2 regions of the Janthinobacterium sp. Bl 1 genome follow, and region 1 is predicted to be linked to the other one. Evidence: riboswitches for the same ligand, from Rfam matches in the RefSeq annotation. Region 1 holds a riboswitch; the other holds the start of a gene.

Region 1 (15,295 bases):
GACGCGCGCGGCATTGTGTACCACGTGCTGCACGACAGCCTGGAGGCACGCCTGGAACAGGCGGCGCCCTTGCTGCAGCAGGCGCTAGCTGCAGCGCCTGCCATTTCCCTCAATTAAAAATCAAACTGGGCCGACACCTTGAACGTGCGGCTGGCGCCCGGATACAGATAACCATCGGACTCCGGCGTCACGTCGCGCCAGTAGAACTTGTCGGCCACGTTGTTGACGCTGGCGCGCAGCACGGCGCGCGTGCCGGCGATGCGCGTGGCCCAGGCGGCGCCCAGGTTGAACACGTTGTACGACGGCACGAAGGTCGTGTTGTTGTACTCAAACGCTTTCTTGCTAGCAAACTCCCAGCTGCCATTGACGCTCAAGCCCGCCACCTGTTGCACGGCGTAGTCCGCATGCACGGCTGCCTTGAAGGCCGGCACGTTGGGCACGCGCTTGCCATCGAGGGTGGCATTGCCCGTGCCTGACTGCTGGCTGTTCAGGGCCGTCACGGAGGCGCCCAGGCTCAGGTTGGAAGTTGCCTTGCCCTGGGCCGACAATTCCAGTCCACGGTGCTGTGCCTGGCCTTCGCGCACGAAGTAGCCTGCGGCATTCTGGAATTCCAGGCCCTTGCGGATCTGGAACAGGCTGGCCGCCACCATGAAGTCCGGCGTCACATCCATCTTCGCGCCAAGCTCGATCTGCTTGGAGCGGCTGGGCGTGAGTTCTTCGTTGGCATTCATCGCCTTGCGGTCGGCCGTGCCGCCATGTTCCATGCCTTGCGAATAGGCCGCATACACGGAGACATTGTCGAGCGGGGTGTAGACGAGCGAGACGTTGGGCAGCAGGAAGTCGTGCTTGGCGCGGATTTCCTTGTCGGCCTTCAGCACATACTGGTAGCCGTCGACGTCGATATGGCGCAAGCCGCCATGCAGCTTCCAGTTCGGCGCCAGGCTGACGATATCCTGCACGAAGACGGAGTTTTCCGTGTCCTTGCGCACCAGGCGTACGGGGCCTTGCACGCCGGTCGACATGTCGACGATCTGCGGGTGGTAGATGTTGCTCACGCCAGCCCAGTCATACACGTACAGTCCCGCGCGGTCCTTGCGGCGGAAGGTCGAGACGCCGGCCGTGAATTCATGGCGCAGGCTACCGGTGGCGAACTTGCCCTGGATCATGGCTTGCGCGCTCAGCGGTTTTTTCGTCTCGCCCAGGCTGCGGTAGTCATACACGTCGTAGTCGCCATTGCCGCAGAAGCCAGGGTACAGCTCTTGCGCACTGCAGCCGTAAGGGAAGGCCGTGTAGTCGTCGCGCTTGAACGAGTGCTGGTTGGCCGACAGGGTGGCGCGCCAGTCGTCATTGAATGCGTACTGGAAGCGCAGGCCGATATTGCTGGTGACGGTTTCCACGGGGCGCGTCCACGGCTGCAGGTTGAGCATGGCGTCGGCGCTGATGCCGGTCGGCAAGGTCGTGTTATTCAGCAGCTGGAAGCCGGGCGCCGTCGCCTGCGCCTTGTCCTGGTAGTCGGCATCGAGTTGCAGCAGCGCTTGCGGCGAGATTTGCCAGTCGAAGGCACCGGAAATGAACTTGCGGTTGCCATCCGCGCCCTTGATGTAGGAGCGCAGGCGCTCGGCCGCCACGTTGACGCGGTAGCCGAAGCGCGTGTCTTCCAGGCGGCCGCCCAGGTCGACGGCGCCATACACGGTGCCACGCTCGCGCGTTTCCACGGTGACGCTGCGCAGCGGCGCGGCGGTGGGGCGCTTGACGATGAAGTCGATCACGCCGCCCGGCGCGGCCACGCCTGCCTGCAAGCCGGCCAGGCCTTTCAGCACTTCGATGCGTTCCTTGTTTTCCAGCGGAATTTGCGTGTCGCCAGGAATGGCCACGCCATCCTTGCGGTAGCTGGAATTGTTGTCGAGCTTGAAGCCACGGATGGAAAACTGTTCCGCATAGCCGACGGCGTTGTAGGCATCGTTGATGCTGGCGTCGAGCTTGACGGCATCGCTGAGATTACGGATCTGCAAGTCCTGCATGTCTTTTTGCGAAATGACGGTGACGGACGCCGGCGTCTGCAGCAGCGGCGCGTCGGAAAAACCACCGACGGAGGCGCGCTTGGCGGCCGGCGCCTTGCTGGCCGTGACGACGACTTCGGCCATGCTCTGGGCCTGTGGGTCGGCTGCTTCGGCGGCGTCATTCGCGGCAAAGGCCGGTGCGGCAAACGCGTGCAGGATCGCCAGGGTCAAAACAGAAACGGATAAATTCGGTGTGGACATAGATTGCTCGTGGTTCAAGCCGTCTCTGTAAGGAGCACGGCAGGCTGCTTGTTCGGCTGGCGCCAACGCAGGAGCTATCAAAGGAGGGAGGTACTTTGCGCTTTCCTTCGCTGGCATTATCCAGATCAGGTACGAAGGGTATCTCTCACCCGGATGACTGCTCCAGGACCCCTAGCGAAACGACAGCTTAGCATGAAGCACGGCCAGCTGTCCCACCCTGCTGACCGTTTTACAACAGTGTGGTGCGAATCTACAGGCTCAGTTCCAGCACCTTGCGGCTGATGGCGGGCGTGATTTCACGCTGTTCGCCCAGCGCCGTCATGCCGTGCGCTTCCAGGGCGGACACGACGGCGTCCACGCTGGCGTGGTTCAGGCCGTAGTCGGCCAGACGCGTCTTGACGCCCATGTGGCGGAAGAAGAATTCCGTGCGCGCGATGGCCGCCTCGATGCGGCCATCTTCGTCGCCGCCGTCCAGGCCCCAGACGCGGGCCGCGTACTGCAGCAGCTTGGCGCGCTTGGCCTGCTTGCGCACGCGCAGCATGCTGGGCAGGATGATGGCCAGCGTCTGCGCATGGTCGAGCTCGTACAAGGCCGTCAATTCGTGGCCGATGGCGTGCGTGGACCAGTCCTGCGGCACGCCCACGCCGATCAGGCCGTTCAAGGCCAGGGTGGCGCTCCACATCACGTTGGCGCGCACGTCGTAGTCGTCCGGATGCGACAGGGCCTTCGGGCCTTCCTCGATCAGGGTCAGCAGGATGCCTTCGGCGAAGCGGTCCTGCACGGAGGCGTTCACAGGGTAGGTCAGGTATTGCTCCATCACATGCGCGAACGCATCGACGACGCCATTGCCCACCTGGCGCAGCGGCAAGGTGAACGTTTTCGACGGGTCCAGCACGGAGAATTTCGGATACACCTTGCGGCTCATGAACGAGCGCTTTTCCTGCGTGGCCTTGCGCGTGATCACGGCCGAGCCATTCATTTCGGACCCCGTGGCCGGCAAGGTCAACACGGTGCCGAAGGGCAGGGCGGCCTCGACGATCTTGCCGCCCTTGGCCAGGATGTCCCACGCCTCGCCCTCATGCAGGGCGGCGGCGGCGATGAACTTGGTGCCATCGACCACGGAGCCGCCGCCGACGGCCAGCAGGAAATCGATGCGCTCGCTTTTCACGAGGGCCACGGCCTGCATCAGCGTTTCATAGCTGGGATTGGGTTCGATGCCGGCAAACTCGATCATCGTATGCCCGGCCAGCGCTGCCTTGACTTCATCGTAGACGCCGTTCTGCTTGATGCTGCCGCCGCCATACGTCATGAGCACTCTCGCCTGGGGCGGGATCAGCGCCGTGATCGCGGCGATCTGACCCTGGCCGAAGAGGATTTGCGTCGGATTGTAAAAGTCGAAATTGAACATGGGGCTCCTGCCGCTGGGGTTTAGGCTGTTGCTGAGCCATGATTATGGCCGAACGGGTGGAAACGTGTCGTGGACGCTTGAGCTTTTCGCCCGCGCGGTGGAGAATGCAGCCGATGTCACCACCACGCGAAAAAGGAATGCGCATGACCACCGTCCCACTGGAAGAATCCGGCTTGCCGGCCACCGCGCTCGACATGCACCGCGCCATCGGCGCCACCATCGCCGCGCTGCAGGCGCTGGACTTGAACAGCCAGCGTTTTGAAGCGTGCACGGACCCGGAACTGCGCCGCGTGCTCGCGCATGCGGGCGACACGAGCCGCAAGGAAGCGGCCATGCTGCTCGAATGGATGCGCCGCCGCGATGCGCGCCTGGACACAGCCATGAAGGAGGCGCTGTTCAAGGCGGGGCCGATTGTTGCCCAGTATCACTATGACGAGAAAATATTGTAACTATTGGTTTGTTGTTGTGGCGTACCATGCGCCACTTTCGTATTGCTTCGCGTAGACTGTGCCCCTAATTAAATTTAACGCCGGACAGCCGCGGCTGTCCGGTGTATTCCAGGGGGCTTTTAGAAATGAAATCATTACCATACCGAGAAGGCAGCTGGTTTGCCGTGCCCTTGCCGGGCGGCGGTTATGCCGTCGGCGTGGTGGCGCGCAGGGCGCCTGCCGGGCGCATCATGCTGGCGTATATGTTCGGGCCGAAACGCGACAGCTTGCCCACGCTGGACGAGCTGGAAGGCTTGCGGCCGGAACAGGCCGTGCGCCGTCTGCGCACGGGCGACATGGCGCTGCTCAACGAGCGCTGGCCCCTGCTGGGCGACAGTCCCCACTGGAACCGTGACGACTGGCCCATGCCGGCCTTTATCCGCCGCAACGAATCCTTGCAGCGCGCTTGGCGCGCCAGCTATGCGGACGCCGATCCTGCCAAGCTGAATCGCGAGGAATCGATCCCCTTCGATACGCCGGGCATGGAAAGCGATTCCCTGTACGGCTACGGGGCGACGGAATTGTTGATGAGTAAATTGCTGGCGCAGGAGCAGGCGTCGGTTTGATTGCTGCTGCGTGGTGTTGATGTTGGAGCAGCGTAGGTCGGATTACGCGGTGCCCGCTAATCCGACCTACATCGCCTGCACCGCTGGCGCGATTATTTTTACGCCGCTGGCAAGCTGATCTGAAACGCCAGGCCGCCGCCTTCGCGGTTGCGCACCTGTAATTCGGCGCCGTGGCGCAGCAGCACGCGGTCGACGATGGCCAGGCCCAGGCCTGCGCCATTTGCCTGCCCGCGCGCCGTGTCGAGGCGGGTGAACGGTTTCATCAGCTGCTCGATCTTTTCCGCCGGCACGCCCGTGCCGTGGTCCTGCACCTCGATGATCACCTTTTTCGCGCCGTGACTGGTGCGCACGTGGCAGGCGATGTCGATTTCCGTCACGTCGCTGCCCGGCGTCTTGCCATAGCGGCGCGCATTCTCGATCAGGTTGTTCAGCACGCGGCGCAAGTCGGTGGGGTTGCCCATCGCATGCGCGCCATCGGCGATGGTGGCGTTGATCTTCACGTCCGGCAGGCGCATCGCTTCGCGCGTCATGTCGCCCAGCAAGCCGCTCAGGTCGACGTCCGTAAAGCTCGACGTTTCCGTCGGCTTGGCATAGTCGAGGAACTGGCCGATGATGGCGTCCATCTGCCCGATATCGGACTGGATGCCTTCGCGCGCCTCGTCCGACAGGTTGGCCATTTCCACTTCCAGCTGCATGCGCGCCAGCGGCGTGCGCAAGTCGTGTGAAATGCCGGCCAAAATCACGGCGCGGTCCGATTCCACCTGCTTTAAATCATCGACCATCTGGTTGAAGCTGCGGTTCGCCTCGATGATTTCGATCGGGCCTTTTTCCGGCAGCGGCGCCGGCTGCTTGCCCTTGGCGATGTCGCGCGCGGCAGCCGTCAAACGCGACAGCGGCAGATTGATCAGGCTGGAAATGATGGCCGCACCCAGCAGGGACAGCAGGGATACCAGGCTGGCCCAGCCCAGCCACTGGAAGCCCGTCAGGCCGCGCAGGCGCTCGCGGTCCAGCATCAGCCAGTACTCGTCGTCGTCGATCTTGAAGCTGACCCAGAAGCCGGCCACGCCATTGACGCGCGCGGAAAAGCGCGTGTCCTTGCCCAGCTTGGCCTTCACCAGCGCCTCGATCTCGGGCATCAGGTAATTGTCGGGCGGCGGCTCGATGCGGTCGTCCTCTTCCAGCGAGAAGATGCGGATGCCTTCATTGCTGACGAGGTCGAACAGCAGCTCGCGCCGCAGCTCGGGAGCCGAGTGCGTCAGTGCCGCATGCGTGATGGTGACGACGGATATGATCTGGGCGGAAATCTGCTGCGCCTGCGGCTCACGCTGGATGACGGAAATCATGCCGATCCAGGTGATCATGCTGACGGTGGTCAAAGTGCCGAGCAGCAAAAAGGTGCGCCAGAACAGGCCGCTTTTCAGCCGCGCCAGGCTGATATCGGGAACAAGCTTCATCATGCCTCGCCTGCGATCAGCGCGGCTGTCCGTCCGGAATGAAGACGTAGCCGAGACCCCACACGGTCTGGATGAACAGCGGGCTCGACGGATCGGGTTCGATCAGTTTGCGCAGGCGCGAAATCTGCACGTCCAGGCTGCGGTCGAACACTTCATATTCGCGGCCGCGCGCCAGTTCCATCAGTTTCTCGCGCGACAGCGGCTGGCGCGCATGGCGGGCAAACACTTTCAGCACAGAAAATTCACCGGTCGTCAGCGGCACCGTTTCGCCATTCTTTTTCAGGGTACGCGTGCCCAGGTCCAGCACGAAGTCGCCGAACTCGAAGGTTTGCGGCGTTTCCGACGGTGCGCCCGGGATTTCATCGGGGCCCTTGCGGCGCAGCACGGCGCCGATGCGGGCCACCAGCTCGCGCGGATTGAACGGTTTTGGCAGGTAATCGTCGGCACCCATTTCCAGGCCCACGATGCGATCCACATCCTCGCCTTTGGCCGTCAGCATGATGATCGGCGTCTGGTCGCCCGCGCCGCGCAGGCGGCGGCAGATCGACAGGCCGTCTTCGCCCGGCAGCATCAGGTCGAGCACCAGCAGGTCGTAGCGTTCGCGCAGCCACAACTTGTTCATGGCCGTCGCGCTCTCTGCCGTGAAGACGTTGAAGCCCTGTTCGGTCAGGTAGCGCCGCAGCAGGTCGCGCAGGCGCACATCGTCATCGACCACCATGATTTTTGCCTGGTGGCCGTGGATCGATTGCGTTGTTGTATTGCTGCCGGTAGTGGAGGTTGTGGTCATTTAAGGTGTCGTGTTATCTTATATTAGTTGCTATAGTAACGCCTCGCGCGGCGTCGGCAAGGGGCTGTGGCGACCCATTACAAAGTGTTACAAACTTTACCCAATTACTCTTACTGCACCGTGTAAAGCATCATACACTGGGGCCACAGTGGAAATCAGCTTTAGTTTATACGGCATCGCGGAAGAGGAACTCAATGAATATCTTTACTAAAAAAATTCACGCCGCTCCCAGCGCAGCTATTGCCGCACGTACAGTTGTGCTGTCCGCATTTGCCGTGTGTTCCGTGTTTGCCGCCAGCCTGGCGTCGGCGCAAAACCAGCCGCCGCCACGCCGTGACGACCAGCAGCAAATGCAGGCCCAGCGGTATGAACAGGTACAGCGCAGCAACAGCAATGATACGCGACTGCGCGAACAGCGTGACGCACGCAGTTTCGACACGCGCGCCGAAGAGCAGCGCCGCGCCAACGAAGGCGCCGACGCTTCGCGCCGCACGGGCCGCATGACGCCCGACGAACGCCGCGACCTGCGCCGCCAGATCAACGAAGTGGGCCAGGACATCTATTCGAATCCGCCGCGCCGCTAGGCACCGCGCACCCCATCCGACAGGGCCATCTCGCAAGACATGGCCCTGTCTGCATTTGGCCACCAACATTATTGCCGAGTCAGGCATACGGCCATTCCCCGTGATATTGTTCTAACGCAATGAGGTAATTCTCTGACATTGTTGCTGGGGGAGGCAAGTGGTGAGCGACGACGACACACCGGTTCCGGATGCGGCCCCCGCAGGCGGCTTGCCGCTCGGCCTGCTCCAGCGCGACGAGGGCGTGTTCCTGGACCTGTCGCTGGCGCCGGCGCAGCTGCGCGCCGCCGTCGACCAGCTGTTCCAGTCGAGCCAGCTGCTGGCCGGCCTCGATTACGGTTTGTTCCTGCTGACCCTGTTTCACGCTCCTGTCCCCCGTGCCGCGCCCAAGGGCGACGCCTTGCTGCGCATCGCCGTGCGCGTGGCGCCATTCCCGCCCCCGCGCCGCGCGCTGTATCAACAGATCAAGATCCGTGGCGACAGCGCCGAGTTTTACTTTGAAGCCTTGCCTGCGGACGCGGATGGCCAGGTGCCGGCGCGCCGCGAGTTTGACGAACTGGTGGCGGACCTGTGGTGCAAGGGCGTGCACTACGGTATCGATAGCGTGGCCGTGCGCGCCATGCTCGCCAGCGGCAAGGCCGAGCGCATCACGGTGGCGCGGGTGCTGCCGCCGCAGCCGGGCCGGGACGCCCAGCTCGTTGAAGTGTCGCAAGGCATCCACCGCGATGATGCGCCGCGCGAACGCTCCGATGGCCGCCTCGATTTGCTCAGTTTCAAGAACCGCTTTCCGCAAGTAAAAAAACACGCGCGCCTGCTGCGTCTGCTGCCGGGTACGCCCGGCTTGCCCGGCTACGACCTGGCCGGCAAGGCGCTGCCGCCGCCCGCGCCGCAGGAACTGGACCTGGCCACGGTGGCGGGACCAGGCACGGCGGTCGAGCATTTCAGCGACGGCAATTTCCTCGTTGCCACCCAGGATGGCTATGTGAATGTCGATGAGCACGGCAAGATGGCGATCGAAAACAAGATCGTCAGCCGCGAAGGCGTCAGCAGCCGCACCACGGGCAATCTGAAGCTGCGCGCCGCCTACGAGGAGTACGGTGAAGTGCAGGAGCAGCGCCAGCTCGACGGCAGCGACATCACCATCCATGGCGACGTGTATGGCCATCTGCACTCGCATGGCGGGTTGATATGGCTGCAGCGCAACCTGGTGGGCGGCACGGCCTTCAATGCGCATGGCGACGTGCGCGTCGAGGGCGTCGCTTCCGGTTCCGTGCTGCAGGCGCTGAACGGCGAAGTGCACGTGAAGCGCGCCGAAAGCTGCGTCATCGCCGGCACGCGCGTGGTGATCGACAGCGCCAGCAATTGCGAGATCATCGCCGACGAGGTCGTCATCGAGCTGGCCGAAGGCTGCGCCGTGGCGGCGCGCACCATCCGTATCGGCAGCGCCGGTCCCCGCAAGCAGGTGGAGATGCTGCTGTTTCCCCTCGTGCCCGACCTGAGCGCGCTGGAGCAAAAGATTGCGGAAAGCCTGGCGAAGGCGGCTCACTACCTGCAGGTGCAGCACAAGCGCCAGCAGGAAATCGATGCCATTGCGCAATTGCCCGAGGTGCGCAATTACCTGACCTTGGCGGGCCAGCTGCGGCGCGGCGAATTGCAACTGCAGCCAGCGCAACAGCTGCAGTACGACAAGCTGGCCGCGCGCATCGCTCCCGTCCTGAAAGAGGTGGCGCGCTTGCGCGTGGAGGTAAAACAGTCGGAAATCCTGCACGCGCAGATGCTGGCGCTGGTGGAACAAATGCGCCAGGAGCGGCAAGCGACGGCGGGCCAGTCGCGCTGCAGCCTGGGCCTGGTCGATGGCGAAACGACGGTGCGCGCGCTGGTCGTGCCGCCCGGGCCGGCCAAGGTCTACGACCGGCCGCCGAAGGAAATCAAGGCCTTGCTGCGCAGCGCCACGCCGGCCACGCTGCTCGTGTTTGCGGACAGCACAGGCAGCCTGGACTGGACCTATCAGCCGCCGCCGTAATCAGTCCGTGACCTTGCCGCGTGATTGCTTGAGCACGCTGTGCGTGCTCTTGCTGTCGAGGCGGCGTCGCTGCGAGCTGCGCGTGGGCTTGGTGGCGCGGCGCACGGCGGGCAGGAAGGTCACGCTGTCGATGATTTCCTGCAAGCGCCGCAACGCTTCTTCCTTGTTCTGCTCCTGGCTGCGCGACTGCTGCGCCTTGAGCACCAGCACGCCATCCTTGCTGATGCGGCTGTCGCGCAGGGCCAGCAGTCGTTCCTTGTACGCTTCCGGCAGCGACGAGGCGGCGATGGGGAAGCGCAAATGGATGGCGCTGGACACCTTGTTGACGTTCTGCCCGCCCGGGCCTTGGGCGCGGATGGCGGAAAATTCAACTTCAGCGGGGTTGACGAGGTGTTGCATGGCCTGCCTGTGGGGGAATGATGTGGGTATTGTAAGGGAAGATGGCTGCGCCGGCGCAAGGGCGGGGCTGCCAGCCGATGATGTCTTCTGGGAAAGTTGATGTTTCTCAACGCCGCCTGTGGTGATGCTGGTTAGCATGGGGCCAACGTTGCGCCACTGCGCATCCTGGCAGCGCTTACCGGATGAAAGGAACACCATGCAGCCCACGACCACGCCTGGCGCCGCAACCGCGCAATCCCTGACGCAGTACTTGAGCTTCCGGCTGGGCGGCCTGGAATACGGCCTTGATTACCGTTGCGTGCGGGAATTGCGTCCGCTGAAGGAACTTGACCGTTTTTCCTCGGAAGGGGAAGTGCTGCACAGCGTGGCCGTCTCGCGCGGCGTGATCATCCCCATCGTCGACATGCGCGCCGCGTTCGGCAGCGCCCACGGCGCGCCCGATCCGGCCACCGACGTGATCATCTTGCAGCTGAGTAATGGCGTGATGGGCATGGTGGTCGATGGCGTCACCGATATCGTCAGCCTGGCGCCCGGCGACATCGCCGCCGTGCCCGACCTGGGCGCGGCGGAAGCCGATTACCTGCTGGGCCTGGGCACGCTGGCCGAACGCCGCCTGATCCTCGTCGACATCGACCGCCTGATGGCGATCCGCAGCCCCAGCCCCATGCAGGCGGCATAAAAAAAGACGACCCTGGGGTCGTCTTTGTGCTGCTTGTTAGCCGAGCTTTTCCAGTTGATCCTGCAGATCAAGCCATTCCGTTTCCAGCTGCGCCAGGTCCTTGGTGAAGAAGGTCTGGTCGGCCAGCAGTTGCTTCAATTTCGCCTTGTTGGCAGCGTCATAGATGGTCGGCTCGCCCAGCTTGGCGTCGGTTTCCGCCTTTTGCGCATTGCGCTTGGCGATCTGCTCTTCCTGACGCTTGATCTTGTTTTCGATCGGCTTGCGCAAAGCGGCGGCTTTCTGGCGCTCTTCCGCTTCCTTGCGCTTGTCGCGCACGGGCGCGGCAGGGGCTGCTGCGGCAACGACGGGCGAGACCACGGGGAAATCGGTCTTGTTGGCCTTGCCGGCGGCCGGCAGCACGTCCGTGCCTTTGCCCAGCTTGGTCTTGAACAGCCAGTCCTTGTAGTCATCGAGGTCGCCGTCGAACGGTTGCAGTTTGCCGTCGGCAACGATGATGAATTCATCGGTGGTGGCGCGCAGCAAATGGCGATCATGGGACACGACGACCAGGGTGCCTTCGAACTGGGCCAGCGCTTCCGTCAGCGCTTCGCGCGTTTCCAGATCCAGGTGATTGGTCGGTTCATCAAGCAGCAGCAGGTTCGGACGCTGCCAGACGATCAGGGCCAGCGCCAGACGGGCTTTTTCACCGCCCGAGAACGGCGCGATCGAGGCCGTGACCATGTTGCCGGGGAAGTTGAAGCCGCCCAGGAAGTTGCGCAGTTCCTGCTCGCGCACGGTCGGGGCGATCTTCGCCAGATGCCACAGCGGCGATTCGTCATGGCGCAGCATTTCCACCTGATGCTGGGCGAAATAGCCGATGTTGAGGCCCTTGCCCATGGTGGCGTCGCCCGTCAACGGCATCAGTTCGCCGGCGATGGTCTTGATCAGGGTCGATTTGCCGGCACCGTTCTGGCCCAGCAAGCCGATACGCTGGCCGATCTGCAGCGAAAACTTGATGCCGTTGACAATGGTTTTATGCGTGATTTCGCCCGTCGCTTCGTTCTCGATCTTGTAGCCCGCATCGACATCTTCCATCACCAGCAGCGGGTTCGGCGCGCTCAGCGGCTCGCGGAATTCGAACGAGAATTCGGCGGCGGCGCGCAGTGGCGCCAGCTCTTCCATCTTCGCCAGCGCCTTCATGCGGCTTTGCGCCTGGCGGGCTTTCGACGCTTGCGCCTTGAAGCGGTTCACGAACGATTCCAGATGGGCGCGTTTGCGCTGCTGCTTTTCCAGCGCGCCAGCGGCCAGGATCATCTGCGCCGCGCGTTGACGCTCGAAGCTCGAATAGTTGCCCGAGTAGCGTTTCAGCTTGCGCTCGTCGATATGCACGACGACGTTGACCACTTCATCGAGGAAGTCGCGGTCATGGGAAATGATCAATAATGTGCCGGCGTAGCGCTTGAGCCAGTCTTCCAGCCAGATGATGGCGTCCAGATCCAAATGGTTGGTCGGTTCATCGAGCAGCAGCAGGTCGGACGGGCACATCAGCGCTTGCGCCAGGTTCAGACGCATGCGCCAGCCGCCCGAGAAACTGGCCACCGGTTGCTGCATCTGGTCCAGGGTAAAGCCCAGGCCCAGCAGCAATTGCTCGCCGCGCGACTGCACGGTATACGCGTCGGCATCGGCCAGCGCGCTGTAGATTTCGCCGATGGCGATGCCGTTTTCCGACGTGGCCGGCTCCGATTCCAGGCGCGCCAGTTCCGCTTCCAGTTTGCGCAGGGTGACGTCGCCATCAATGGCGTAGTCGAGCGCGGCACGGTCCAGCGGCGGCGTTTCCTGCGCCACGTAAGCCACGCGCCATTTGGCCGGGAAATCGATCTCGCCCTGGTCAGGGTGCAATTCGCCACGCATCATGGCGAACAGGCTCGATTTGCCCGCGCCATTGGCGCCGATCAGGCCGATCTTGTCGCCCGGATTGAGGGTGACGTCGACTTGTTCGAGCAACGGTTTGATGCCGCGCATCAGGCTTACTTGTAGGAAACGTATCATTTTTTTCTTTGTAGAGGCTGGGGTTTAACCCTCGCCGTAAAATTCAGGTAGGTCGGATTAGCGTAGCGTAATCCGACAAGTGGCGCCGTGCCCGTCGGATTACGCCCTTCGGGCTAATCCGACCTACCAAGTCAATTAACCCAGCTTCAGCTGCTCGGCCGTCAGCAGGAATACCATATCGTCGCCGGCGCTCGTCGTCAGCCAGGTCAGGCCCAGCTCGCCGAAGGCCGCTTCCGCGTATGCGCGCTCGTTGCCGATTTCAATCATCAGGATGCCATCGTCCGTCAGGCGCTCGGCCGCACCGGCGATGATCTTGCGCACCAGGTCCATGCCGTCGCTGCCGCCGTCGAGGGCGATTTGCGGTTCGGCCAGGTATTCCTGGGGCAGGGCGCCCATCGACGCGGAATTCACGTACGGCGGGTTGCTGATGATCAAATCATATTTCTTGGCCGGTACGTTCGCGTACAGGTCCGATTCGATCAGGGTGACGCGGTCCTGCAATTTGTAGGTGTCGACGTTACGCTTGGCCACGGCTAGCGCGTCGGCGGAAATATCTACAGCGTCCACGGCGGCGTTCGGGAAGGCGTCAGCCATCATGATCGACAGGCAGCCCGAACCGGTGCACAGTTCCAGGATATTTTCCACGGCTTCCGGTTCCGCCACCCATGGCGAGAAGTATTCAGGGATCAGCTCGGCGATGAAGGAACGGGGCACGATCACGCGCTCGTCCACGTAGAAATTGTAGGTGCCCAGCCAGCCTTCCTTGGTGATGTAGGCGGCTGGCACGCGGTCGATGCTGCGGCGGTCGATGACGCTCATCACACTGGCCACTTCCGACGGCAGCAGCTTGGCGTCGAGGAACGGTTCGAGCTTGTCGAGTGGCAACTTCAAGGTGTGCAGGATCAGATAAGCCGCTTCGTCGAACGCTTCGGCGCTGCCGTGGCCGAAAAACAGCTTGGCGGTATTAAAACGGGTAACGGCGTAGCGCAGCAGGTCGCGTGGCGTGGAAAACGGGTTCGGGGTCATGGCATTCTCGAAAAGACGGTGTTCTGGCCCGCCGTGACGGGCCTCGGTATTCTGGTTCAGACGGGCAGCAAATGCTCCAGCGTGCGCCGGTAAATATTCTTCAGGGGATCGATGTGGCGCAGTTCGATGTGCTCGTCGATCTTGTGAATACTGGCATTGGGCGGCCCGAATTCTATCACTTGGGGGCAGATTTGCGCGATAAACCGGCCATCCGAGGTGCCGCCCGTGGTCGACAGCTCCGTCGTGAGGCCCGTTTCTTCGAGGATGGCGGACGACAGCGCATCGCTCAAGGTGCCGCGCGGCGTGAGGAAGGGCAGGCCGCTCAGGGTCCACTGCAAATCGTATTGCAAGTCATGCTTGTCGAGGATGGCGTGGACTCTTTCCTGCAAGTTTTCCGCCGTGCTGGCCGTGGAAAAGCGGAAGTTAAAGTCGATCACCATGTCGCCGGGAATCACGTTATTGGCGCCCGTGCCCGCGTTGATGTTCGACATTTGCCACGAGGTCGGCAGGTAATACTCGTTGCCGGCGTCCCATTTTTCCTCGACCAGATCGGCCAGCGCCTGCGCCGCTTCGTGGATCGGGTTTTTCGCCAGGTGCGGGTAGGCGATATGGCCTTGCACGCCCTTGATCGTCAAGCGGCCCGACAGCGAACCGCGGCGGCCGTTCTTGATCATGTCGCCCAGTTGCGCGCTCGACGTCGGCTCGCCCACCAGGCAATAGTCGATTTGCTCGCCCCGTTCCTTCAATTTGTTGCACACGATGACGGTGCCATCCGTGGCCGGGCCTTCCTCGTCGCTGGTGATCAGAAAGGCGATCGAACCCGTATGCTCGGGCGTGGCGGCGATGAATTCCTCGCAAGCGACGACCATGGCGGCGATCGAGGTCTTCATGTCGGCCGCGCCACGGCCGTACAGCTTGCCGTCGCGGTGCGTGGGAATGAAGGGCAGCGAGCGCCATTGCTCGACGGGACCGGTCGGCACCACGTCCGTATGGCCGGCAAAGACGAACACGGGCGACGTGGTGCCGCGGCGTGCCCACAGATTGGTGACGTCGTTCGACTGTATCGTTTCGCAGACAAAGCCCAGCGGCGTGAGGATATCGATCAGGTGCTGCTGGCAGCCCTTGTCGTCGGGCGTGACCGAGGACAGGGCGATCAGTTTTTCGGTCAGGGCGAGGGTTTTGGAGGTGGTCATGGGTACGGTTGTGGCGGCTACAGTGTTCCGGTGCTAGACTGAAAAATTAAACTGAAAAAATGGCTTTGTACTGCGCATCCGAAAACGCCACGCTGAACTGGCCATCCTTGTCCAGCACGGGGCGTTTGATGATGGATGGGTTTTCCAGCATCAGCTCCAGAGCGCTGGCCGCATCGACGGTGGCGGCCTTGCGCTCGTCGGACAGGGCGCGCCAGGTCGTGCCTTTCTTGTTGACCAGCACATCCCACGGCAATTGCTGCAGCCACGCTGCGACGGTAGCGCGTTCCAGGCCCTGCTTCTTGAAGTCGTGGAAGGTGAAATCGAGTTGCTGCGCGGCCAGCCAGGTGCGGGCCTTTTTGACGGTATCGCAGTTGGGGATACCGTAGAGTGTAATGGTCGTCA
Region 2 (15,295 bases), 2.9 Mb from region 1:
GCACTCCACCGAGCAGCACATACAGCGAGCCGCGATGGCTGGCGTCCAGGCCCATGCCTTTGGCCGGCAGCAGGGCGGCGCCCAAGGTGTGGCCGCTGGCGTGGTACTGCAGCAGCAGCCGGGCGCTTTCCGCTTCGATCTGGCGCGCCGAGGCGTAGCACAGGGCCGTCAGGCACAGCCCGAACGCGAGGGTGAGCAGGGCCGAGGTGGAAACGGAAATGGAGATGCGTTTGAAGAATGATTGCATGGTGGTCCCGTGGCAGCACCGGTGCCGATCCATGATCAGGCAGGCCGGGCAGTGACTGACTGTAGGGTGCGCGGCGAAATGCCGTCCGTTCGCTACCGAACGGACGGCCATGCCGACAAGAAATATAGTCGGGGCACTGTGCCAGCGCTGTGTTACGCTGCACCGCATGGCGGCCCTCGTTCGGACGCCTTTCATCTCTCCCCTAGCTGACGACTGGAAAACAGGAAACCTGCCCATGTCGAGTCCGCATGCCCAGCTGCACAACCCGAATCAAAACCATTTGCTCGCCGCCATGCTCGACGCCGATTTCGCGCGCCTGGCTCCCCATCTGGAGCAAGTGCCGATGCTGCTCGGTGACGTGATCTATGATTCGGGCGACAAGCTGCAACATGTGTATTTCCCCACCACGGCCATCGTTTCGATTCACTACCTGCTGGAAAACGGCGGCTCGTCGGAAATTGCCGGTGTCGGCAATGAAGGCGTCGTGGGCGTGTCGCTGTTCATGGGCGGCAACTCGACGCCGAGCCGCGCCGTCGTGCAGACGGGCGGCGTCGGCTACCGGCTGAAGGCGCATTTGCTGATGGAAGAATTCGACCGCGCCGGTCCCGTCATGCGCTTGCTGCTGCGCTATACGCAAGCCTTGATCACGCAAATGTCGCAGACAGCCGTGTGCAACCGCCACCATACGGTGGAACAGCAGCTGTGCCGCTGGCTGCTGCTGACCATGGACCGCCTGCCGAACCGCGAGCTGACGATGACGCAGGAGTTGATTGCCAACATGCTCGGCGTGCGCCGCGAAGGCGTGACGGAAGCGGCCGGGCGTTTGCAGACGCGCGGCTTCATCAGCTACCGGCGCGGCCATATTTCCGTGCTGGACCGCGCCGGCCTCGAAGGCCATGTATGCGAATGCTATGGCGTGGTCAAAAAGGAATTCACGCGCCTGTTGTCGGACGTGCGCCAGCGCCAGGCGCGCTGAACGCCGCATCCTCTCTTTTATCGTTGTCACAGCCCGGGCTACCCCATGCAATCTGTCGAAAACATTCCCCCGCGCGCACCGTCGCGCTGGCCCATGGCGCTGGCGTTCTCGTTCAGCGCCATCGTGCTGCTAGCCATCGGCCTGCTGGCCTGGCGCGCGCCGTTCGAGACGGCATGCGTCATCGATGCGCTGGTCTTCTTGCTGCTGATGCTGCTCGTGGCGCTGTACCGGCGCACCCTGGCCGCCAGCCTGCCTCGCCAGCTGCTCAAGGCGGGCGCCTTGCAGGATGCGATTTTCAACAGCGCCAATTTCTCGTGCATCGCCACCGATGCGCAGGGCGTGATCCAGATTTTCAACGTGGGCGCCGAACGCATGCTCGGTTATGCGGCGAGCGACGTGGTTGACAAGCTGACGCCGGCCGGTATTTCTGACGCGCAGGAAATCGTCGCGCGCGCGGCCGCCCTCAGTGCCGAACTCGACACCGTCATCACGCCCGGCGTGGAAGCGCTCGTGTTCAAGGCCACGCGCGGCATCGAAGACATCTATGAACTGACCTACATCCGCAAGGATGGCAGCCGCTTTCCCGCCATCGTCTCGGTAACGGCCTTGCGCGATGCGCAAAGCAAGGTCATCGGTTACTTGCTGATCGGGACGGACAACACGGTGCGCAAGCAGGTTGAAGCGGAACAGGCGCTACTGGACCAGCGCCTGCGCGAACAGCAGGCATACACGCGCTCGCTGGTCGAAACCAACAATGCGGAGTTGACGAAGGCGCGCCAGGTGGCGGAAAAGGCCAACCGCGCCAAGTCCGAATTTTTGTCGAGCATGAGCCACGAATTGCGCACGCCGCTGAATGCCGTGCTGGGCTTTGCGCAGCTGATGGCCTCCGACGTGCCGCCGCCGACCGTGCCGCAGCAGCGCTCGATCGAACAAATCCTCAAGGGCGGCTGGTATCTGCTGCGCCTGATTAATGAAATCCTCGACCTGGCCATGATCGAATCGGGCAAGGTCACCTTGTCGCAGGAGGCGATGTCGCTGCTCGACGTGTTGCAGGATTGCCAGGCGATGATCGCGCCGCAGGCGGAAAAACGCGGCATCCGCATGCATTTCCCCCGCTGCGGCGAAGCCTACTTCGTGCATGCGGACCGCACGCGCGTGAAACAGGTGATGGTCAACCTGCTGTCGAACGCCATCAAGTACAACCAGGGCGGCGGCACCGTCACCGTCGATTGCAGCCAGCGCGGCGACCAAGTACGGGTCAGTGTGCGCGACAGCGGCGCCGGACTCGACGCGGGCCAGGTAGCCCAGCTGTTCCAGCCGTTCAACCGCCTGGGACAGGAAAACAGCACGGAAGAGGGCACGGGCATCGGCCTCGTCGTCACCAAGCAACTGGTCGAATTGATGGGCGGTACTATCGGCGTCGACAGCACGGTCGGCGTGGGCACTACGTTCTGGTTCGAGCTGGCCGCCAGCAGCGCGCCGGCACTGGTGCTGGGCGACGGCGACGCGCTGCCGCAGGTGCAGGAGCCGCAGGAAAGCCAGCGCACCTTGCTGTACGTGGAAGACAATCCCGCCAACTTGGCGCTGGTGGAGCAATTGATTGCCCGCCGCAGCGATTTGAAATTGCTGACGGCCATCGATGCGCACCTGGGCATCGACCTGGCGCGCACGTATCAGCCGGACGTGATCTTGATGGACATCAACCTGCCCGGCATCAGCGGCTTTGGCGCCCTGCATATCCTGCATGACGACCCGCTGACGAGCCATATTCCCGTGATGGCCCTGTCGGCCAATGCTGTGCCGCGCGACATCGAGAAGGGCCTGGAAGCGGGCTTCTTCCGCTACCTGACCAAGCCGATCAAGGTCGTCGAATTCATGGATGCGCTCGACGTGGCCCTGCACCATGCGGCCGCGCACGGCCTGGCCGACGACATTCACGCAGTACGCTAATTCAGCATTTATTTTTAGGAATACCGCCATGCTTCAAGCCACCGAGATCCTGAACGCCAGCATCCTCATCGTCGATGACCAGGAGGCCAATGTCATGCTGCTGGAACAGGTGCTGCGCAATGCCGGCTATACGCGCATCACGTCCACCATGGACCCGCAAGCCGTGCGGGCGCTGCACCAGCAGCACCGCTACGACCTGATCCTGCTCGACTTGCAGATGCCGGAAATGGATGGCTTCGAGGTCATGGAAGGCTTGCGCGACATCGAGGCGGGCAGCTATCTGCCCGTGCTGGTGATCACGGCCCAGCCCGGCCACAAGCTGCGCGCGCTGCAAGCGGGCGCCAAGGATTTCGTCAGCAAGCCGTTCGACCTGGTGGAAGTCAAAACGCGCATCCACAACATGCTGGAAGTGCGCCTGCTGTACCAGAAGCTGGCCGAATACAACAAGTCGCTGGAACAGATGGTGGAAGAACGCACGGCGGAGCTGCGCGAAAGCGAAGCGCGCTTCCAGCGTTTCACGGAACTGTCGTCCGACTGGTACTGGGAACAGGATGCGCAGGGCAATCTGACGCGCTTTTCCGGCCCCGTGGCTGAAATGCTGGGCATCGGCAGCGAGCAAGAGCCGCAGCGCTGGAATGCCACCGAGCGCGCCTTGCTCGACGCAAAAATTGCCGCGCGCGAACCTTTCCTCGATTTCATCTATAGCCGCGCCAACCTCGACGGCAGCACGCAGTACCTGCAAGTGAGCGGCGAACCGATGTTCGATAATGGCAGCCGCTTCATCGGCTACCGCGGCATCGGCCTCGATGTCACGGAGCGCCATCGCATTGCCTGATTTATACTGGGTGCTATCGATACTGACCAGGAAAAATCATGACTGACAAATCAACGCCGCAATACTGGTTCCCCGCCAAGACCTATGGCTGGGGCTGGGGTTTGCCCATCACGTGGCAGGGCTGGCTGGTGTTCCTGGCCGCGCTGGCGCTGTTCGCCTGCGGCGCCTTCCTGTTTCCGCCGCAAACCATGCTGGTCGGCTACATCGTCTATGAAGTGGCCATCGTTGCCGTGCTCATTTTCATCTGCCAGCTGAAAGGCGAACCGACCAGCTGGCGCTGGGGCAAGAAGAAGTAGAGCGATGTACAAAGACGACACCTGCAAGAAATCATCTGGCCGCGCGGCGTGAACCGCGTATAATTGGCTCGCTGCCGCAAGGCGGCAAACGCTAGGGGTCCTGCCTTTCGCTGTGGAAACACAGTGCAAGCGCGGGTGAGAAATACCCTCCGAACCTGATCTGGATAATGCCAGCGAAGGGAAGCTTTAGGATGAACGCACCCCGCCTTTCCGCGTGCGCGCAGCCGAACCTCCTTAGCTGGCTCCAGGCTTAAAAATAGTCTAGCCAAGGAGCCAAAATGAACGCCAACCCGAAATTCCTCTCCGCCACCGCCACGGTCGACGAAGCCGCCATCGCGCCGCTGCCCAATTCGCGCAAGATCTATGTTGAAGGCAGCCGCCCCGACATCCGCGTGCCCATGCGCGAGATCAGCCAGTCCGACACGGAAGCGTCGTTCGGCGGCGAAAAGAATCCGCCGATCTACGTCTACGACACGTCCGGCCCGTACACGGACCCGGACGTGCAGATCGACATCCGCTCGGGCCTCGATACGCCGCGCCTGCCGTGGATCGTCGAACGTGCCGATACGGAAGAATTGCCGGGCCCGACCTCCGACTATGGCATCGCCCGTCTGGCGGACCCAAAACTGGCCGAGCTGCGTTTCAACCTGCACCGCAAGCCGCGCCGCGCCATTGCCGGCAAGAACGTGACGCAGATGCATTACGCGCGCCAGGGCATCATCACGCCGGAAATGGAATATGTCGCCATCCGCGAAAACATGCGCCGCCAGGAATATTTGCGCGAGCTGAAAGCGTCCGGCCCCATGGGCGAGCGCCTGGCCGACCTGATGGGCCGCCAGCATCCGGGCCAGTCGTTTGGCGCCAGTATCCCGGCCGAGATCACGCCGGAATTCGTGCGCGAGGAAATCGCCCGTGGCCGCGCCATCATCCCCGCCAACATCAACCATCCGGAAGTCGAGCCGATGATTATCGGCCGCAATTTCCTCGTGAAAATCAACGCGAATATCGGCAACTCGGCCGTCACCTCGTCGATCGGCGAGGAAGTGGAAAAGATGACCTGGGCCATCCGCTGGGGTGGCGACAACGTGATGGATTTGTCCACAGGTAAACATATCCACGAGACGCGCGAATGGATCGTGCGTAACAGCCCCGTGCCGATCGGCACCGTGCCCATCTACCAGGCCTTGGAAAAGGTCAATGGCAAGGCCGAAGATCTGACGTGGGAAATCTTCCGCGATACCCTGATCGAGCAGGCCGAGCAGGGCGTCGACTACTTCACCATCCACGCGGGCGTGCTGCTGCGCTATGTGCCGATGACTGCCAAGCGCCTGACGGGCATCGTCTCGCGCGGCGGCTCCATCATGGCGAAATGGTGTCTGGCGCACCACCAGGAATCGTTCCTGTACACGCATTTCGAGGAGATTTGCGAAATCATGAAGGCGTACGACGTGTCGTTCTCGCTGGGCGACGGCTTGCGTCCCGGCTCCATCTACGACGCCAATGACGAGGCGCAGCTGGGGGAACTGAAAACCCTGGGCGAGCTGACCCAAGTCGCGTGGAAGCATGACGTGCAAGTGATGATCGAAGGCCCGGGCCACGTTCCGATGCAGCTGATCAAGGAAAACATGGACTTGCAGCTGGAGCAGTGCGGCGAAGCACCTTTCTATACCTTGGGACCATTGACGACCGATATCGCGCCAGGCTACGACCACATCACGTCCGGCATCGGCGCGGCCATGATCGGCTGGTACGGCACGGCCATGCTGTGCTACGTGACACCGAAGGAACATCTGGGCCTGCCCAACAAGGCCGACGTCAAGGACGGCATCATCACCTACAAGATTGCGGCGCACGCGGCCGACCTGGCGAAGGGCCATCCGGGCGCGCAAATCCGCGACAACGCGCTGTCAAAAGCCCGCTTCGAATTCCGCTGGGACGACCAGTTCAATATCGGCCTGGACCCGGACAAGGCGCGCGAATTCCACGATGAAACTTTGCCCAAGGATTCTGCCAAGGTGGCGCATTTCTGCTCCATGTGTGGCCCGCATTTCTGCTCGATGAAGATCACGCAGGAAGTGCGCGAATACGCGGCCGGCATGGGCATCGCGGAAGACAAGGCACTCAAGCAGGGCATGGAAATCAAGGCCATCGAATTCATCAAGAACGGCGCCGAGCTGTACCGCAAGGTCTGAAGGAGAGCGTGATGCCTGCATTGATATCCATCACGCTCAACGGCGCACCGCACCAGGTGCCGCCGGGGCAAACCCTGGACCAATTGATCGCCGCGCTGTCGCTGGAAAACCAGGCGCTGGCGCTGGCCGTCAACCGCAATGTCGTGCCGCGCAAGGCGTGGCCGGGACAGATCTTGCAAACCCAGGATCAGGTTGAGATCGTCCGCGCCATCGGCGGCGGCTGAAATAAGGAAGAAGACATGAATAGCAACAATAACGACCTGCTGACCATCGCAGGAAAACAGTATCAATCGCGCTTGCTGGTCGGTAGCGGCAAGTACAAGGATTTGCCGCAGACGCGCGAAGCGACGGATGCGGCCGAGGCGCAGATCATCACGGTGGCGATCCGGCGCGTGAATATCGGGCAGGACCCGAACGCGCCCAGTTTGCTCGACGTCGTGCCGCCGGACCAGTACACGATCTTGCCGAACACGGCCGGCTGCTACAACGCCAAGGACGCCGTCTACACCCTGCAACTGGCGCGCGAGCTGCTGGGCGGGCGCAATCTGGTGAAACTCGAAGTGCTCGGTGACGAGAAGACCCTGTTCCCGCACATGCCGGAAACCTTGATCGCGGCCGAGGCGCTGGTCAAAGATGGTTTTGACGTGATGGTCTACTGTAGCGACGACCCCATCCAGGCGAAGATTCTGGAAGACATCGGCTGCGTGGCCGTCATGCCGCTCGCGTCCCTGATCGGTTCGGGTATGGGCATTTTGAATCCGTGGAATTTGTCGCTGATCATCGACCAGGCGAAAGTGCCGGTGCTCGTCGATGCCGGCGTGGGCACGGCGTCGGATGCGGCCATTGCCATGGAACTCGGTTGCGATGGCGTGCTGATGAATACGGCCATTGCCGGCGCGCGCGATCCCGTGCGCATGGCGCATGCGATGAAGCTGGCCGTGCGGGCCGGGCGCGAAGCATTCCTGGCGGGACGCATGCCGCGCAAATTTGCCGCGTCGCCGTCGTCGCCGATGGCGGGCCGCCTGGCGTGACGGTGCCGATGCGCCACACTGTGCTCGTGTTTGCCGGCGCCGATCCGTCGGGTGGCGCCGGCATCGCCGCCGATATCGTGGCGATTGCGGCGCAGGGCGCGCATGCCTTGCCCGTCATCACGGCGCTGACGGTGCAGGACAACGACAGGGTCTTTGGCGTCGAGCCGGTGGCGCCGGAATTGCTGCGCCGCCAGGCGCAGGCGCTGATCGACAAGATCGTCATTCATGCCGTCAAGATCGGCATTCCCGGCAGCGCCGCGAACGCTGCCGTCATTGCGCAACTGATCGCGCAATTGCGGTTGATTCGCCCAAGCTTGCCTGTCGTGCTAGACCCCGTGCTGGCCAGCGGCCATGGCGACGTGCTCAGCCGGGATGATGCCGTGCTGGCGCTGGCGCCCTTGCTGCCAGTGACGACCGTCATCGTACCAAACGGGCCGGAAGCGCTGGCCCTCGGCGGCGCAGACAATTTGCTTGCGCAAGGCTGTGAGAACGTGCTGGTGACGGGCGGCCACGGCGAAGGCGAGGTGATCGTCAACCGCTGGTTCGATGGCGCTGGCAGCGAGCGTGAGTGGCGCTGGCCGCGCTTGCCCGGCGAATTTCACGGCAGCGGCTGCACTTTGGCGTCCGCCATCGCGGCGCGCCTGGCGCAAGGCATGCCGATGCAAGAGGCACTCGATGGCGCGCAACGTTATTGCCATGCGGTCCTGGCCGGCGCGTTTGCGATTGCGCCAGGCCAGCTGATGCCGCAACGATTCATTCAATAGGGAAAATATCATGCGTGGACTGTATCTGGTCACCCCGAACTGGGACGACACCGACCGCCTGCTCGACGTGAGCGAGCAAGCCTTGCAGGAAGGCGTGGCCCTGCTGCAATACCGCCACAAGAGCGCGGAAGCGGATCAGCGGCGCGAGCAGGCGGGCGCCTTGCTGGCGCTGGCCCGCAAGTATGGCGTGCCTTTCATCATCAACGACTTCATCGAGCTGTGCGAAGAGCTCGACGCGGACGGCGTGCACGTGGGCGGCACGGATGCGTCCGTCGCGCAGGTGCGCGCGCGCCTGGGCAAGGACAAGATCGTCGGTGCCTCGTGCTATGGCGACATGGCCTTGGCACGGACGGCTGAGGCGGGTGGCGCCAGCTATGTGGCCTTCGGCGGCTTTTATCCATCGCTGGTGAAAAAGTACCCGGTGACGACGCCGCTCGACATCGTGCTGCAGGCGAAACGCGAGATTGCCTTGCCGTGCGTGGTGATCGGCGGCATGACGCCGGAGAACGCCGCGCCGCTGGCCGCGCGTGGGGCCGACATGGTGGCGGCCATCACTAGCGTCTACCAGGCGGACGATGTAGATATTGCGGTGCAGCAATTCAATCACTTGTTTGCGGCGTGAGCAGTGGCGCGCAGTGCTGGTTTGGGGGAATAATCGGCATATAATAAGAACATCATTCATTACCGAGGTCCCCCACCCATGAGCCAGCCAGCCGCCGCGAAACGCCTTATCCTGATCGTTGACGATGACCAGCTCCTGTTGGAGTTCCTCGGCGAAGTCCTGCGCCATGCCGGCTACGAAACAGCCCTGGCCCATTCGGCCGAAGTGGCGCTGCAGCTGATCGCCCAGCGCGAGCCGGACCTTGCCTTGCTCGACATCCACATGCCGGGCATGTCCGGCCTGGAACTGGCCAAGCGCCTGCATGGCGAGACGGCCGTGCCGTTCATGTTCCTGTCCGGCAGCGGCGACAGTGAATCGGGCAAGCAGGCGGCCGCCTACGGCGCCGTCGGTTATGTGGTCAAACCCGTCGACGAGGGCCGCTTGATGCCCGCGTTTGAAGCGGGCCTGGCGCGTGCCGATGAAATCCGCCAGCTGCGCCGCACCGAGCTGAACCTGAACGCGGCGCTGGCCGCCGGCCGCGAAACGAGCCTGGCAGTTGGTTTGTTGATGGGCAAGTTTCAGACGGACCGCAACACGGCCTTCGAAGTGCTGCGCGACCATGCCCGTTCCAGCCGCCGCAAGATCAATGAAATCGCCAGCCAGTTGCTGCTGGCCGAGGAAACCCTGAACGGCTTGCACGGCGCCTTTTTGAACCGCGCGAAAACCAAGTAAGCGTTTTCCTGGCGCCTGCTTTGCTATGATGTGGCGATACGGCGCGCTGGCGCGCCCGGTTCAACCATACACAGCACACACCACAGGACACACATGAAAACCAAAGCAGCGATTGCATGGAAGGCGGGCGCGCCTTTGACCATCGAGGAAGTCGACCTGGCCGGCCCGCGCGAGGGCGAGGTACTGGTCGAGATCAAGGCCACGGGCATTTGCCATACCGATTACTACACTTTGTCGGGCGCCGATCCGGAAGGTATCTTCCCGTCGATCCTCGGCCATGAAGGCGCCGGCATCGTCGTCGACGTGGGCCCGGGCGTGAAAAGCCTGAAAAAGGATGACCATGTCATTCCTCTGTACACGCCGGAATGCCGCCAGTGCAAATTCTGCCTGTCGCAAAAAACCAATTTGTGCCAGTCGATCCGCTCGACCCAGGGCCGTGGCCTGATGCCGGACGCGACCTCGCGCTTTTCCATCGACGGCAAGCCCATCTTCCATTACATGGGCACGTCCACCTTCTCCAACTATATCGTCGTGCCGGAAATCGCCCTGGCGAAGATCCGCGAAGATGCGCCGTTCGACAAGGTTTGCTACATCGGCTGCGGCGTTACCACCGGCGTGGGCGCCGTGCTGTTCACGGCCAAGGTGGAAGCAGGCGCCAATGTCGTCGTATTCGGCCTGGGCGGCATCGGCCTGAATGTGATCCAGGCAGCCAAGATGGTCGGCGCCGACAAGATCATCGGCGTGGACATCAACCCGGCCCGTCAGGCCATCGCACGCAAGTTCGGCATGACGCATTTCGTCAACGCCAACGAGGTGGAAAACGTCGTCGACACCATCGTGCAGCTGACGGACGGCGGCGCCGATTATCAGTTTGAATGCATTGGCAACACCACCACCATGCGCCAGTCGCTCGAGTGCTGCCACAAGGGCTGGGGCCAGTCCATCATCATCGGCGTGGCGGCGGCCGGCCAGGAAATTTCCACCCGTCCATTCCAGCTGGTGACGGGGCGTGTGTGGAAAGGTTCCGCCTTCGGTGGCGCACGGGGCCGCACGGACGTGCCGAAGATCGTCGACTGGTATATGGAAGGCAAGCTCAACATCGACGATTTGATTACGCACCGCCTGAAGCTCGACGACATCAACCAGGGCTTCGACCTGATGAAGAGCGGCGAATCGATCCGCTCCGTCGTGCTGTACTAATACATTACGCCGTACCACGGCGTTTTTGCGGAGGCTGCGGCCTCCGTTTTTTTTTGCCCGGCGTTCCATCCATCGTCCGTGTCTGCCATCCAGGCCGGTCTTTTTGCAGCCTGTCGCACCGCGCTGGAGTCGTGCTCCATCCGCCGCTAAAGTCAACGCTCCACTACTTTTGCGACGAGGCAGCCATGTCCACTTCCTACCGTTTGATCCTCAGCCTGGCCGGTATCCTGCTTGGCGGCAGTGCGCTGGCCGTGCAGCCGCCGCAGCCGCCCACGCCGCCTGCCCCGCCGGCCGCACCCAGCGTGCAGGTCAGCCGTTCGATCGACAAGGGCGAAAGCTATGCGCTCGTCGACGGCGCCACGGATAGCGAGGGCGTCATCGTCGTCGACAGCGATATTCATTCGCAGCAGGTGGAAAAGCTCAAGCGCTCGATCAAGGGGCCGTTCTTGTGGTTCCGCGACCAGGGGCAGGCCTATGTGCTGCAGGATGCGGCCTTGCTGGGCAAGGTGCGCACGGCATGGCAGCCGTCGAAACAGATCGGCAAGGAGATGAGCGCGCTCGGCGATCAAATGGGCGCGCATGGCAAGGCCATGGGCGAAATGGGCCGCAAGATGGGCGCCCGCAGTCTGGAAAAAGGCAGCGCGCGCGAGTCGGAACAGTTGCGCGCGCTGGGCCGCCAGCAGCAGGAGCTGGGCCGCAAGCTCGGTGACGCTTCGCGCCGCCAGGCGCTGGCGACGAGCGACACGGCGCGCCGCGCGGCCGAGCGCGACGTGGAACGCCTGCAGCAGCAGATGGAAGATGCACAGGAAGAGATGGAAGAGATCAATGATCGCATCGCCGACGTGCACGAGCGCGAGGCCGAGAAAGTGGAGCAGATGTCGCGCCAGATGGAGCAGCGCAGCAAGCCGATGGAAGCGCTGGGCAAACAAATGGGCGACCTGGGCCGCCAGCAGGAAAAAGTCGTCAAGATCGCCGACAAGACCACGCGCCAGGTGATCGCCCAGGCGCTCAGCGAAGGCAAGGCGAAGCTGGTGCGTTAGCCTCTATGCCAGGTGGCGGCCACGGCGCGGTATTGCGCCGGCAACTGCTCCCTGGCGTCGTCCTCGCTGGCATACACGTCATCCTGCACCGTTTCCCACTGCGCATCGCAGCTGAAACGGTACACGCGCGCTTCGTCTGCGTAGCGGCACACGGCCAGGCCGTGGATGGCGATGGGGGCGCCACCATGCTCATTGGTGACGTGGCCGAAGGGCAGGTCGGACCAGGCCCAGGCCAGTACGCGGGCGCCGTCGAGGTGGGTCGGTGGTGTCATGGTATACAGGCTGCGGTGTCGGGATGGTGATTGTAGCGCGCGTGGGTAAAATGCCGCGACCGCTGGACAAATGCACAGTATTTTTAGCCATGCCGGTATAATCACGGGATGCAAAATCTTCTTCACAACCTCAATCCCGAACAATTGGCTGCCGTCACCTTGCCGGCGCAACATGCGCTGATCCTGGCAGGCGCCGGTTCGGGCAAGACCCGCGTGCTGACCACCCGCATCGCGTGGCTGATCCAGACCCAGCAGGTATCGCCACCCGGCATCCTGGCCGTGACGTTTACCAATAAAGCCGCCAAGGAAATGCTCACGCGATTGTCGGCCATGCTGCCAATCAATACGCGCGGCATGTGGATCGGCACTTTCCACGGCCTGTGCAACCGCCTGCTGCGCACGCACTACCGCGACGCGGCCTTGCCGCAAACGTTCCAGATCCTCGATTCTCAGGATCAATTGTCGGTGATCAAGCGCTTGTTGAAGGCAAACAACATCGATGATGAGAAATTCCCGCCGAAGACGGTGATGTATTTCATCAACAACGCCAAGGACCAGGGCTTGCGCGCCACGGACGTGGAAGCGTACGACGCGCACGAGCGCAAGATGGTCGAGCTGTACCAGCTGTACGACGACCAGTGCCAGCGCGAAGGCGTCGTCGATTTTGCGGAATTGCTGCTGCGCACGTATGAATTGCTCAGCCGCAATCAACCGCTGCGCGAACATTACCAGGCCCGTTTCCGCCATATTCTGGTGGACGAGTTCCAGGATACGAATAACCTGCAATACAACTGGCTCAAATTGCTGGCTGGCCACGGCAGCCGCGATGGCGGCGCCCTGTTTGCCGTCGGCGACGATGACCAGAGCATCTACGCGTTCCGTGGCGCCAACGTGGGCAATATGAGCGCCTTCGAGCATGAGTTCCAGGTGAAGAACTTGATCAAGCTTGAGCAGAACTACCGCTCGCATGGCCACATCCTCGACAGCGCCAACGTGTTGATCGCCAATAACAGCAAGCGCCTGGGCAAGAATCTGCGCACGGACGCGGGCCATGGCGAGCAGGTGCGCGTGTATGAAGCCAGTTCCGACTTGCAGGAAGCGCAGTGGATCATCGAAGAGGCGAAAAGCCTGATCGCCGATGGCGCTTCGCGCAGCGAAATCGCGATCTTGTACCGCTCGAATGCGCAGTCGCGCGTGATCGAACACGCGCTGTTTTCGGCCGCGATTCCGTATCACGTGTATGGCGGCCAGCGCTACTTCCAGCGCGCCGAGGTCAAGCACGCGATTGCCTATTTGCAACTGATGGACAATCCGCACAACGATTCGGCCTTCTTGCGCGTGGTCAATTTCCCCACGCGCGGCATCGGCATGCGCTCGATCGAGCAATTGCAGGCCGCCTCGGAACAGTACGGTATTTCGCTGTACGCCTCCGTGCCGTATGTGGCGGGCAAGGCGGGCAGCGTGCTGGCCGGCTTCGTCAAGCTGATCGAAGGCGTGCGTTTCGAAACGCAGCAGTTATCTCTGCCGGAAATGGTCAGAGTGGTGCTGGAAGCCAGTACTTTGCTCCAGCATTACCAGAACGAAAAAGAAGGCGCCGACCGCATCGAGAATCTGGAGCAGATGGTCAGCGCGGCCAGCCAGTTCATTTCCGAGGAAGGTTTTGGCCAGGGCGCACCGGCCCATCTGGGGCCTGCCGCCCAGGCGCAGTCGGGCGCGCCCGTCGTCAACCAGGATGGCATCGAAATCCTCGATGCGGACGCGCCGTTGCCGGCCGTGATGTCGCCGCTGTCCGCCTTCCTGTCGCACGCGTCGCTGGAAGCGGGTGACAACCAGGCGCAGGCGGGCCAGGATGCGCTGCAGATGATGACGGTGCACTCGGCCAAGGGCCTGGAATTCGACAATGTGTTCATTACCGGCCTGGAAGAGGGCCTGTTCCCGCACGAAAGCAGCTCGAAGGAAGACAATGGCGTGGAAGAGGAACGCCGGCTGATGTACGTGGCCATCACACGCGCGCGCAAGCGGCTGTACATGAGCTTTTCGCAGACGCGCATGCTGCATGGCCAGACGCGCTACAACATGAAGTCGCGCTTCTTCGACGAATTGCCGGAAGAATCGCTGAAATGGCTGTCGCCGAAGGTGCAGGCGAACTGGTTCGGCAACCGCAAGTCGGCCTGGGATGAGGCGCCACGTGTGGTCAGCCTCGGTTCGGATAATGCGATTGCGCAAAAGATCGCGCAAAAAGCCACGGGCGGCGGCTGGCGCATCGGCGAATCCGTGGCGCACGCCAAGTTCGGCGAAGGCGTGATCGTCAATATTGAAGGCGGCGGCGGCAATGCGCGCGCGCAAATCAATTTCGGACAGCACGGCATGAAGGTGCTGGACCTGGGGATTGCGAAGCTGGAACGGCTGTGACGGCCATCCGTCACCAACGCGGGCGCTAACAATGTTGTCGCATTACGCGTGGCCTTCGGCCCCGCTAATCCGACCTACCAGGGCCACAATGTTGTCGCTCGCGTAGGCCGGATTCGCGCCCCGTAATCCGACACCATTGTCGGCCTCGCAGCGCCGGATTACGCGGCCGACCGGTGGCCGGCGATCACTCGCCGGTCTTGTCCAGCGACACCGTCTTGCTCTCATCGACGGGCAGGCCGAAGATCTGGCGGTAGGCGGCGTAGAACGAGCAATGCATGATGATGGTGAGTATCATCGACAGCGGCATCATCAGTTGCATCATCAGCTGCGTGCGGCCAAAGATGACGGCCAGCAACTGGCTGGTGACGATGCTGATGGCGAACCAGGTGGCGGCGAAGACGATGAAGGCCGACAGCGAACGCCAGACGGCGAAAAAGCTGAAGAACAGCGCCTTGCCCAGGCTGACTTGTTTCCAGTAGATCAGCGGCGCGGCAAAGCAGAAGGCCATGGCGGCCGGCACGTACAGCACGATGGCCAGCAGGATGCCGAGGCCCAGGCGCGATTCGGGGATGGCGGCGCGTGCCGCTTCTTCCGTCAGTTGCCCGGTGACCAGTTTCCACAGCAAACCATCGTCCACCAGGGTCGAGGCGCCGATGGCAACGATGGCCATCAGGATGTACAGCACGCCCAGGCCGAACAGGGAAGGAAACGCGGGCTTGCGGAAGCCCGAGATCAGCAGGCTGGGCA

Evidence for each region. Region 1 has a riboswitch for thiamine pyrophosphate ahead of AC4BCN_RS20795 (TonB-dependent siderophore receptor). Riboswitches for the same ligand answer to the same signal wherever they lie in the genome.
Region 2: another riboswitch for thiamine pyrophosphate. It lies ahead of thiC (phosphomethylpyrimidine synthase ThiC); the one in region 1 lies ahead of AC4BCN_RS20795 (TonB-dependent siderophore receptor).

What each region holds. Positions count from the first base shown of each region.
Region 1 covers NZ_CM177086.1:4,600,809-4,616,103, reverse strand. Annotated here, with positions in the region: gene AC4BCN_RS20800 (AAA family ATPase) at 1-117, shown strand, start outside; gene AC4BCN_RS20795 (TonB-dependent siderophore receptor) at 114-2,261, opposite strand; TPP riboswitch at 2,347-2,444, opposite strand; gene AC4BCN_RS20790 (iron-containing alcohol dehydrogenase) at 2,512-3,669, opposite strand; gene AC4BCN_RS20785 (ferritin family protein) at 3,813-4,118, shown strand; gene AC4BCN_RS20780 (Imm26 family immunity protein) at 4,244-4,723, shown strand; gene AC4BCN_RS20775 (sensor histidine kinase) at 4,822-6,180, opposite strand; gene ompR (osmolarity response regulator transcription factor OmpR) at 6,194-6,895, opposite strand; gene AC4BCN_RS20765 (hypothetical protein) at 7,159-7,548, shown strand; gene AC4BCN_RS20760 (flagellar assembly protein A) at 7,709-9,568, shown strand; gene arfB (alternative ribosome rescue aminoacyl-tRNA hydrolase ArfB) at 9,569-9,967, opposite strand; gene AC4BCN_RS20750 (chemotaxis protein CheW) at 10,164-10,646, shown strand; gene AC4BCN_RS20745 (ATP-binding cassette domain-containing protein) at 10,683-12,674, opposite strand; gene prmB (50S ribosomal protein L3 N(5)-glutamine methyltransferase) at 12,810-13,700, opposite strand; gene dapE (succinyl-diaminopimelate desuccinylase) at 13,757-14,893, opposite strand; gene AC4BCN_RS20730 (ArsC family reductase) at 14,940-15,295, opposite strand, start outside.
Region 2 covers NZ_CM177086.1:1,182,560-1,197,854, forward strand. Annotated here, with positions in the region: gene AC4BCN_RS05360 (putative bifunctional diguanylate cyclase/phosphodiesterase) at 1-247, opposite strand, end outside; gene AC4BCN_RS05365 (Crp/Fnr family transcriptional regulator) at 483-1,223, shown strand; gene AC4BCN_RS05370 (hybrid sensor histidine kinase/response regulator) at 1,269-3,173, shown strand; gene AC4BCN_RS05375 (response regulator) at 3,202-4,008, shown strand; gene AC4BCN_RS05380 (hypothetical protein) at 4,047-4,304, shown strand; TPP riboswitch at 4,388-4,503, shown strand; gene thiC (phosphomethylpyrimidine synthase ThiC) at 4,583-6,496, shown strand; gene thiS (sulfur carrier protein ThiS) at 6,517-6,720, shown strand; gene AC4BCN_RS05395 (thiazole synthase) at 6,736-7,527, shown strand; gene thiD (bifunctional hydroxymethylpyrimidine kinase/phosphomethylpyrimidine kinase) at 7,536-8,291, shown strand; gene thiE (thiamine phosphate synthase) at 8,302-8,913, shown strand; gene AC4BCN_RS05410 (ANTAR domain-containing response regulator) at 8,992-9,624, shown strand; gene AC4BCN_RS05415 (S-(hydroxymethyl)glutathione dehydrogenase/class III alcohol dehydrogenase) at 9,718-10,824, shown strand; gene AC4BCN_RS05420 (hypothetical protein) at 11,010-11,864, shown strand; gene AC4BCN_RS05425 (hypothetical protein) at 11,861-12,136, opposite strand; gene AC4BCN_RS05430 (UvrD-helicase domain-containing protein) at 12,245-14,548, shown strand; gene AC4BCN_RS05435 (BPSS1780 family membrane protein) at 14,733-15,295, opposite strand, start outside.